2 regions of the Anaerobacillus sp. QJM3NY_17 genome follow, and region 2 is predicted to be linked to the other one. Evidence: riboswitches for the same ligand, from Rfam matches in the RefSeq annotation. Region 2 holds a riboswitch; the other holds the start of a gene.
The links. A riboswitch is a leader RNA that binds a small molecule or an ion and turns the genes downstream of it on or off. The one in region 2 is predicted to bind lysine.
Positions count from the first base shown of each region.

Region 1: it holds a riboswitch for lysine, as region 2 does, so the genes downstream of both, AC0VYV_RS15640 (aspartate kinase) here and lysA (diaminopimelate decarboxylase) in region 2, are expected to answer to the same signal.

Region 1 is NZ_CM149685.1:2,976,078-2,981,693, forward strand. Features, by position in the region: gene sdhA (succinate dehydrogenase flavoprotein subunit) at 1-1,346, opposite strand, end outside; gene AC0VYV_RS15630 (succinate dehydrogenase cytochrome b558 subunit) at 1,421-2,029, opposite strand; gene AC0VYV_RS15635 (YslB family protein) at 2,338-2,781, shown strand; gene AC0VYV_RS15640 (aspartate kinase) at 2,812-4,047, opposite strand; lysine riboswitch at 4,292-4,480, opposite strand; gene uvrC (excinuclease ABC subunit UvrC) at 4,560-5,616, opposite strand, start outside.
Region 2 is NZ_CM149685.1:2,542,507-2,548,122, forward strand. Features, by position in the region: gene ribD (bifunctional diaminohydroxyphosphoribosylaminopyrimidine deaminase/5-amino-6-(5-phosphoribosylamino)uracil reductase RibD) at 1-235, opposite strand, end outside; FMN riboswitch at 378-523, opposite strand; gene AC0VYV_RS13345 (peptidylprolyl isomerase) at 546-983, opposite strand; gene lysA (diaminopimelate decarboxylase) at 1,076-2,395, opposite strand; lysine riboswitch at 2,496-2,683, opposite strand; gene AC0VYV_RS13355 (spore germination protein) at 2,730-4,223, opposite strand; gene spoVAEA (stage V sporulation protein SpoVABEA) at 4,204-4,782, opposite strand; gene spoVAE (stage V sporulation protein AE) at 4,788-5,138, opposite strand; gene spoVAD (stage V sporulation protein AD) at 5,138-5,616, opposite strand, start outside.

The sequences.
Region 1 (5,616 bases), 430 kb from region 2:
TAAGCATTCTCTGTTCCATTCATCTTCATGATTTCGTCCTGCTTTGCCTGCTCTTCTTGTTGATGCTTTTCAAATAATGAAGAAGAGAGATCCTCAACCGTTGCTTCTAATCCATTAATATAGTCAACCGCATTTGGACCAGCAACCATGCCACCATAAATAGAAGATAATAGCGAGTTTGCTCCAAGACGATTGCCACCGTGTTGAGAATAATCACATTCACCAGCAGCAAATAGCCCAGGAATATTAGTCTGCTGGTTAAAATCAACCCATAAACCACCCATTGAATAGTGTACAGCAGGGAAAATTTTCATAGGGACTTTACGAGGATCGTCACCCATGAATTTCTCATAAATTTCAATAATACCGCCAAGCTTAACATCAAGCTCTTTTGAATCTTTATGTGAGAGGTCAAGGTAAACCATGTTCTCTCCATTAATACCAAGCTTTTGACTAACACACACATCAAAAATTTCTCTCGTAGCAATATCACGCGGTACAAGGTTTCCATATGCTGGGTATTTTTCCTCAAGGAAATACCATGGTTTACCGTCTTTATACGTCCAAACGCGGCCACCTTCGCCACGTGCAGATTCACTCATAAGACGAAGCTTGTCATCACCAGGGATTGCTGTTGGATGAATTTGAATAAATTCCCCATTAGAATAAATAGCCCCTTGCTGATAAAGCGCACCAGCAGCAGAACCTGTATTAATAACAGAGTTTGTACTCTTACCGAAGATAATACCAGGTCCACCAGTCGCCATAATAACCGCATCTGCTTCAAAACTTCTTATTTCAGAAGTTGTTAAGTTTTCACCAACAACTCCTCGGCATACACCTTCATCATCTAAAATAGCGGAGAGAAATTCCCATCCTTCATATTTTGTAACGAGGCCTGCTACTTCATGGCGACGAACTTGCTCATCAAGCGCATATAGAAGCTGTTGCCCGGTTGTTGCACCGGCAAAAGCAGTGCGATGATGTTGTGTTCCACCAAAGCGTCTAAAATCTAGTAGACCTTCTGGTGTTCTGTTAAACATTACGCCCATACGATCCATTAAGTGAATGATACCAGGCGCTGCATCACACATTGCTTTTACTGGAGGTTGATTTGCAAGGAAATCTCCTCCATAAACTGTATCATCAAAGTGCTCCCAAGGAGAATCTCCTTCTCCTTTTGTATTAACAGCCCCGTTAATTCCCCCCTGCGCACATACAGAGTGAGAACGTTTTACCGGAACGATGGAAAGAAGATCTACTTGCATTCCAGCTTCCGCAGCTTTGATGGTAGCCATCAAACCTGCAAGGCCGCCTCCAACTATCACTAATTTACCTTTACTCATAAGAACAGTTCCCCCTTAAATGCTGGCTCTGTCTGAAAGTTATGTATCAGACGTGGTGAAGACAGTTCACTTTCTTAAACGAATGCAAATAATGCGCGCATGCCAACAACTGAAAGTGCAACGAAAATGACCATTGTTACGTATGTCATCGTACGCTGTGATTTTGGTGTTACTGTGAAGCCCCAGCTTACAAAGAAAGACCATAAGCCATTTGCGAAGTGGAAGACAGTACCAAGTACACCAACGATGTAAAAGATCATCATTCCTGGATTAGACAAGATATCAGCCATCATTTGGAAGTTTACTTCTGCTCCCATCGCAGCTTGTATTCTCGTTTGCCAGACGTGCCAAGTTACAAATATTAATACGATAACGCCAGAAATCCGCTGCAAATAAAACATCCAGTTACGTAAATAGCCATATCGACTTACGTTGTTTTTGGATTGAAATGCGATATAAACACCGTAAATCGCATGGAATAAGAGCGGTAAGAAAATGACGAAAATTTCAAGCAAATACCTGTAAGGAAGGCTCTCCATAAAATGAGCTGCGTCATTAAACGCCTCGGGCCCTCTTGTTGCAAAATAGTTAACAGTGAGATGCTGAGTAACATAAAGTCCGAGCGGAATTACTCCTAGAAGCGAATGCAATTTTCGGCTTACAAAGTCTCGACTTGCGGCCATGTTTTGTGTGTCCCCCTTTTAAGTTGTTAAGCTACCATCTGCCAGTGCATTTTTTTCTAATAAAGAAGTCTTTGCATGCACAGAAATCATCGCTTTCTGTCGATTATATTGTGACATACCCATTGTACTCCCATCATTTAGGACCGTCAAGAAAACGTGTACATTTAGATTTTTCAAAATTCCCTTGCAACACCTGCGTATATCTCAATTGAATACGCTTTCTATATATATAAATTCTATCTATGGTGCTATGGAGGATTTGTCGATAAAACGTTATAATTATTTTGTAGAAAAGCTGGGAGGAATTTATGTTTAAGAAGCGCACAAACTCGATTGATTATAGTCATGAAATAGAAACAACTGCTTTTGGATATGAATTTTATAGAGAAGTTCTTATTCCTGAACTTCTTGGTAGTGAACAGCCGGCTGTTTTATATTGGACTGGAAAAGAAATGGCTAGGCAATTCCCGCTCTCCACTCGAGAAGAGATCGAGGATTTTTTTCAGCGTGCTGGATGGGGTAAATTATCAATTGCACAAGAAAAAAAGAATGAAGTAACGTTTGATCTTCAGTCAGCTCTTATCACTGAGCGAAGAAATACTAGTCGAAATGCTTGTTATCAACTAGAAGCAGGTTTTCTTGCTGAACAATATCAAAATATGCTTCGTTGCATCGCTGAAGCCTATGAAACTGATAAAAAGAATGAAATTCAATTCACAGTAAAATGGGACCCAAAAGATCAGATTGAATAGAAAGGAGACCACATGTGGTCTCCTTTTTGATTACATTTGTTTAACAGGGGTTCTTTCATCTAGTTGAAATTTATCGTGTAGCGACTCAATAGCATAAATCATTTTATCTTCTGGAACGATCGTTGACACTTTGATTTCTGATGTACTCACCATCTTCATTTCTACCCCGTGTTCAGCAAGTACTTCAAACATTTGTGCCGCAACACCAGGGTTAGAAATCATACCTGATCCTACTATGGATACCTTAGCAAGTTCTGATTCGTGATAAATATGTTCGTAGGGAAGTTTCACTTTAATGCGACGGAGCACATCAAGAGTTAATTCAAGAGAGGCTGTTTCAATTGAGAATGAGATACTCGTTGTATTTTTCTCTCCTGTACTTTGAATGATCACATCTACATTAATACCATTTGCCGCAAGAGATGAGAACAAGGAAGGAAGTGTTGTAATCTCATTCGGCAAACCTGAAATTGTTATTTTTGTTACATTACTTTCAAAAGCCAGACCTCTAACCACCAAATTTTGTTCCATTGATACGACCTCCTCAATTAGCGTTCCAGGTTCATTCGTAAAGCTCGAGCGGACCTCAAGCAAGATGTTATAGTTTTTTGCAAACTCAACCGCTCTAGGATGTAAGACACCAGCCCCAAGGTTAGCAAGTTCAAGCATTTCATCATAAGAAATCGTAGAAAGCTTTCTTGCACCTTTCACATATCGAGGATCTGTCGTATACACGCCATCCACATCTGTATATATCTCACAACGATCCGCTTTAAGAGCTGCTGCAATCGCCACAGCTGTTGTATCGGAACCACCACGCCCTAGCGTCGCGATGTCAGACGTATCAGTTAGCCCCTGGAATCCTGCTACTATCACAATTTTCCCTTCAGCAAGGTGTTGATTCATACGTGATGCATCAATATCGAGGATTCTGGCATTGCCGTGAAGCGACTCTGTTTTAATTCCTGCTTGCCAGCCAGTTAATGAAATAGCATCGTACCCTTCTTCATTTAATGCCATCGAAAGAAGCGCTGTTGTTACTTGTTCTCCAGTCGTTAGAAGCATATCAAGCTCTCTTGCAGACGGTGTAGCTGTTATCCCTTTTGATAATCCTAAAAGCTCATCCGTTGTTTTGCCCATCGCTGAAACAACCGCAACAACCTCATCTCCATTATTTACAGCTTCCATAAGCCTTTTGGAAACATTTTTGATTTTCTCTACATCTCCAACAGACGTACCTCCGAATTTCAATACGCGTAGTCCCACTCTCTCCATCCTTTCTTTCATGCAGCTCGTTATCCCTCATAGTGCGTAATCATCGCACGTTACAAACACTCACTAACTAAGAGTCGAAATGGATATTAAAAAACTCGGCCACTCACCAGATTGAAATAGCGATAGCCTTCATTTTTTATACTTTAAACTTGTAAAGCGTTTATTAAAGTATAAAAAAACAACAATGAGAAAAACCTCACTGTTGTTTTCATAACAAATCCAAGAAAACGTCCCTTTGTGAGATAGTTCTCCATCCAATTCCCGGGTAGGTATTGGATGACAGCTCTGCACTTATTCAATACAGATCCAGCTTCAGACGGATAAGCGTCTTTCCACTTCGGCAAATCCCCCTTTCAGCTCCTATCACTGAGTCTTAACACTCTTCAGTAAGCTTACTATTGGTTTTTGCGCCTCTACCATCACTTCAACTTTCGAAGTGTGGAACTATTAAATTTCACTCATTATAACGAACTTACGTGAATGCCGCAACATGTTCTTACAAATTAATTTGATTGACTTTCAAATCGAGCGACTACTTCCTCTGCAACATTCATTGGTAGTCCTGCGTTGTGTAAGTCTTCAACGCTTGCTTCTTTCATCTTTTTGATCGATCCAAAATGATTTAGCAGCTTCTTTTTTCTCTTCTCTCCGATACCGGGAATATCATCAAGACTTGACTTAAGCATCGATTTTCCTCGAAGCTGTCGATGAAACGTAATCGCAAATCGGTGTACTTCATCTTGAATCCTTTGCAACAGGTAGAATTCCTGACTATTTCTTGGTAGATAAACAGCTTCAGGAGGATCACCAATAAGAAGATGAGAGGTTTTATGTTTCTCATCTTTCGTCAGCGAGCAAACCGGTATGTCCAGACCAAGCTCATTCTCGAGCACATCCTGTGACGCCTGTATTTGAGCTATTCCGCCGTCAATAATAATTAAGTCAGGAAGCGGACCATTTTCCTTAAGCATTCTTGAATATCTTCTTCTCACAACCTCTTTCATAGAACCTACATCGTTTGGTCCTTCCACTGTTTTGATTTTGTACTTGCGATACTCATTTTTCTTTGGCTTTCCATCAAGAAAAACAACCATAGCGGATACAGGGTTCGTGCCCTGAATGTTCGAGTTATCAAAAGCTTCAATTCTGAGCGGAGCTTCTATATTAAGCTTTTCTCCCAAGTTTTCAACAGCATCAATCGTTCTTTTCTCGTCGCGTTCAATTAATGAAAATTTCTCATTAATGGCAATGGTCGCATTTTTCATTGTAAGCTCGACAAGCTCTTTTTTCTTGCCTCTTTTTGGCTGGTGAACTGGAATTTGTAGAAGTTCTTCTACCATTTGAGCATTAACCTGCTGAGGAAGCAATACTTCTTTTGGCTTAGGATGATTTTGTTGAAGATAGAACTGACCGATATAAGTTAAGAAATCTTCTTCAGCATCATTATAGAAAGGGAAAAGTGAAACATCTCTCTCAATTAACTTCCCTTGTCGTACAAAGAAAACTTGAACACACATCCATCCTTTGTCGAAACTATATCCAAAAATATCCCGATCAATA
Region 2 (5,616 bases):
CATGATGACTACATGGCTCTAGTGTCACATAGGCAGTACTCCCACTTGCTCGATTGCCCGCCATCTTGAGTGCTTGAATTTCGGCATGGCCTTCTCCAGCCTTTAAATGAGCTCCCATCCCTACGATACGCCCACTATTAACAATGACAGCTCCTACGGAGGGATTCGGACGCGTTTGACCTATCGTACTTCTAGCTAAATCGATCGCTGTTTTCATAAAATCCGTATGATTCATCGTATTTACTCCTGTTCCACTCTCCATTATTGGTTGAGAAGGAGAACAAAAAAAGCCTCCCAAAACACAGCTGTCCCGGGAGGCAAAAGTATATGCCAAATAAGCCTTTTGAATCTATGATTCAAAAGGAAATTGGTCACTTTTATTCCTTCTCCCATCCAGACTATACTGTCGGTTCTGGTTTCTCACCAGATCCACCGTTTGCTTACGCAACCGGGTCACGGACTTAGCTAGCATAAGCTAGTCATCACCGCCGGTTGGGATTTTCACCCGACCCCGAAGGAAAGTATTAAGTTTTTAAGAGTCTGATCTATTCTTCGTCCCAGACTTTTACTTCTTTCATTACGTCACCCTGTTTAACGCGAAGGACCGTATCCATTCCTTCTGTTACTTGACCAAAAACGGTATGAACGCCGTCTAGATGAGGCTGAGGTTCATGAACTAGGAAAAACTGACTGCCGCCCGTGTTTTTACCAGCATGTGCCATAGACAATGAGCCTGCTACGTGCTTATGAGGGTTACCTTCTGTTTCACAGTCAATTGTATATCCTGGTCCACCCATTCCAGAACCTGTAGGATCTCCACCTTGAGCAACAAAACCAGGGATTACACGGTGAAAATTCACACCGTTGTAGAAACCTTCATTTGCAAGCTTCTCAAAGTTAGCAACAGTGTTAGGTGCTGCTTCTGGATAAAATTCAATTTCAATAACTTCTCCATTTTCAAATGCAATTGTTCCTTTTTTCATAAATAAATCCTCCTGCACTAACAATTTTCTTAAAAGCTCTTTCATTATAGCACAGACTGAAGCTGTTCCATATCATTTATGCTTTTCAACTATTATTTTGATATAATCGCTTGTTTTAATGGCAAATCATGTCGAACTAAATCCTCGTATGACTCTCTCTCAACAACAAGGTTGGCCTCACCATTTTCAACAAAGACAACAGCTGGTCTTGGTAATCTATTGTAGTTATTTGCCATGGAATAACCATATGCCCCCGTTGAAAAAACAGCCATCGTATCACCAGCAATCGCTCGCTGTAACTGGCAATCCCAAATTAACATATCACCTGATTCACAACACTTTCCTGCTACAGAGTATAGGTGGTCTTTTGCTTCATTCATTCGATTTGCTATTGTGGCTTCATATTTTGCCTGATAGAGAGCAGGGCGTAAATTATCCGTCATCCCTCCATCTACAGCGAGGTAATGTCGCAACTCTGGAACATTTTTGTGTGAACCAACCGTATATAACGTCATTCCAGCTTCTCCTACTAGTGAACGACCAGGTTCAATCCAGATCTCAGGCATGTTCATTTGCCCTGTTACCTGATTTCTGATTGTTTCAATCATAGCTTCGATGTAGTTCCCTACTGGTAATGGGTGATCTTCACTCGTATATCGGATTCCAAATCCTCCACCAAGGTTAAGGACTTCAGGCTCAAAACCATAGGCATCATACCATGTTGTAAGATAGCTATAAATCTTTTCAATAGCCATTACAAAACCATTTGTTTCAAAAATTTGTGAGCCTATATGACAATGAAGTCCAAGAAGATGAACAGCACTCATTTTTGTTACATCCAATATCGCGCGTTCTACCTGACCACTCTGTAAATCAAAACCAAATTTAGAATCTTCTTGGCCTGTTAAAATATAATCATGCGTATGTGCTTCAATACCTGGTGTTATACGCAACAGCACATTAGCTTTCACATTTTTTTCTTCTGCAATTTGCTCAAGGAGAGATAATTCGTAAAAATTATCAACAACGAAGCAACCTATTTCTGCATCAAGCGCCATTCTAATTTCAGATTCACTTTTGTTATTTCCATGAAAATGAATACGCTCAACGGGGAAACCTGCCTTCAAAGCAGTATAAAGCTCTCCACCGGATACAACATCCAAACTTAATCCTTCTTCTTCTGCAAGTTGGATCATTGCCATACATGAAAAGGCCTTACTAGCATAAGCTACTTGATAGTTTACATTCTCACGTTCAAAGGCACTTCGAAACGCCCTTGCTTTGTCTCGAATCATAGCCACATCATAAACATATAACGCAGTGCCAAATTTTTTTCCTAATTGGACCGTATCGATCCCTCCAACTGTTAAATGCCCCTCTTCTGAAACTGCAGATGTACCGTATAAATTCACAATCATTTCTCCCCTCTCGCTTATATAAATGCGAGCTCCCTCCACACAATAAGAAAAACAGCCAACTTTATAGATAGGCTGTTTTCTCCGTATCCTCACGAGTTGGATTAGCTCACCACTGAAAGAAATTCATCCTCCAGTGACAGTCTGCAACTTATTCAGCAGCAGCCCAGCAAGAAAAGGATGGGTCCTTTCTCACTTCGGCAAATTGACCTTTCTGATATCGTCTTCGCATTCCATTCTATGCTCAGATATCTTACTCATTCGTTTTGCGCCTCTATCCCCATTACGTTCAATGAGGTCTATTCAATTAAGAAATAAATTATCATACTTTTTAAGATTCGGCAAGTGGTTTGTCCGGCTGCTTCGTTTCATTCTGGGGCTCTGTAATACTTGGACGCAATTTTGTCAAAGGAACAGAAACGCGAATTAGCACTTGAATAAACGCTTTTGCATTAAAAGGAATGAATGGCCATAAATAAGGTGTATTTAATGGCTTTAAGGCGACTAGGAAGAGAATAATAGCTGTCACGCCTATTATATATCCTGGAACTCTGAAGAAAAAGACAAGGAAAAGTAGTAATAATCTAACTAGTTTGTTCGCTATTGATAACTCATAACTTGGCGTTGCGTAAGAACCTATAGCCGCAATAGAAACATACAGAATAACTTCTGGAACAAATAATCCTACATCGATGGCAATTTGACCAATTAATACAGCCGCAATTAAACCCATCGCTGTAGAAAGCGGGGTAGGCGTATGAATGGCGGCCATTCTCAGTGTTTCGATCCCAATTTCTGCAAGAATGATTTGAATAAATATCGGCACATTCGTTTCATCATTTGGCCCAATAAAATCAATCGATTTAGGCAACAACCCAGGTTCATATACCGCCAATAACCACAGGGGAAGTAACAATAGCGCTGCTAGCATTCCTCCAAAGCGGACCCATCTCAAGAATGCACCTGGTAATGGAGCTTCCCTGTATTCTTCTGCATGTTGAACATGGTGGAAAAAGGTTGTTGGCGTAATAATAACACTCGGAGAAGTGTCGACGATAATCAAGACATGCCCTTCTAACAAATGGGATGCGGCTACATCTGGCCTTTCCGTATATCGTACAAGTGGAAAAGGATTTCCCGCCTGATGCACTAAAAACTCTTCAACAGTTTTATCAGCCATAGGAATACCATCAATATTAATTTCTTTTAGTTTTTTCTTAATGATTTCAACTAAGTTTGGGTTAGCTACATCCTGAATATAAGTGATACACACATCCGTTTTGGAACGCTCTCCGATTTGAAATATTTCATTACGCAAACGACCATCTCTAATACGCCTTCTAGTAAGTGCAGTATTCTCAATAATATTTTCTGTGAAACCGTCTCTAGAACCTCTGATCACTTTCTCAGTGTCTGGCTCTTGAGGCGTTCTACCTGGATACTTTCGAACATCAATAATGTAAGCAATCTCTTCGCCTTCCATAAATACAGCGATCAGTCCAGAAAGAACTTGATCGACGACCTCATCGAACGTCTCTACTTTTGTTACTTGCTGATGGGGTAAATGATTATGGATAACTTGCTCGAATTTAACGGTCAAGCGATGATGATCATCTAATTCCATCAATTCTCGCATGATTTCAACAATGATTGATGTATCACATAAACCAGTACAATAATAGAATTGTATTTCTTTATTCAAAATCTTGAGTTTACGTACACCTACGTCAAAACTTTCCCCAATGCCAATTGATTTTTTCAAGAAGTCTTCATTTTCTTTTAATTTTTTAAATATTTTTTGTTTGTTATTCATTTTTGTTGTCATAGAAACCGCTCCTTTCAAGCAGAATTTGAACGGCTTTCAATGTTATAGGCGACCCAACCTCCGGATCATCAAGCCCAGACATTTTACCTATATCACCGACACCTATAATAATTGGGACATTCAGTTTATCTAAAATAGATACAGTATCCCCATCTATTCTCCCAGCTTCCATATCAGCAAATCCATTCTTATCAACACCGAAATGCGTTAATTCACCATCCCTGTCGATGGAAACATCTACTCTCGTCCATTCAGAGAAGTGTGTTCTCGAGGCAACTGCAATCGCACCAAGTAGTTCAACATCTTCATCCTCAGCCACAGCCTGCATCGCTAGTTCTCCATAACCTTCACCCGGAAAACCACTGTCATCAAACATTACAAAGATTGGATCATGTGGAGCTTCTTTAATTAGGGAAACAATTTCATAACCAGCAAGCGGGGTTGGATTTCCTGCTGATTGGCTAATGCATCTCCCGCCAATATCCGAAGCCACTTTTTCAATTGCTTTTTGCGCGTAAAGATCTCCATCAGTAACGAAAATAACCCGCCGCTTGTTCAATTCATTCACCCCTTTGGCTTGAATATAATGGCTATGATAAATCCGAAAACAATAGCTGATGAAATTCCAGCTGAAGTTAACTGAAATATCCCCATTGCAATGCCTATAAATCCATGTTCCTCTCCTTGCTGCATCGCCCCATGTAGCAAGGAATGCCCAAAGCTCGTAATTGGGACTGTCGCACCTGCTCCTGCGAATTCAATCAGTCGATCGTATATACCAAAACCGTCAAGAATCGCTCCAGTCACCACAAAAGATGACATTACATGAGCAGGCGTTAATCTAAAAATATCGAGCAATAACTGACCAACAACACAAATGGCTCCTCCTACTGCAAAAGCAATGAAGTATTCCACTATTCCTCACCTCCAACTCGCTCAAAAACCACTGCATGAGCGATAGCAGGCATACTTTCTTTCTGTTGCACCATAACGGGGCTATGCAAGCATCCTGTAGCAGTAACTAGAATTTTTGAATACTTCCCTTGTTTTAGAAGCTCAATGAGATGACCATACGTAACAACCGCCGAACAGGCACACCCGCTTCCACCTGCGAATACTTCCTTCTGATCAGGTCGATAGATCATTAACCCACAGTCATTATGATTATTAGTAATGTCAAACCCTTTCTCAAGCAATAAATCACGAACAATCGGAGAACCAACTGCAGATAAATCTCCAGTAACAATTAAGTCATAATCTGAAGGTTTTACATTTAGATCCTCAAAATGTGTGGCCAATGTATCTGCTGCCGCTGGCGCCATCGCACTCCCCATATCAAACGGATCCTTGATTCCCCAGTCAACTACTCTTCCAATCGTTGCCGCAGAGATTT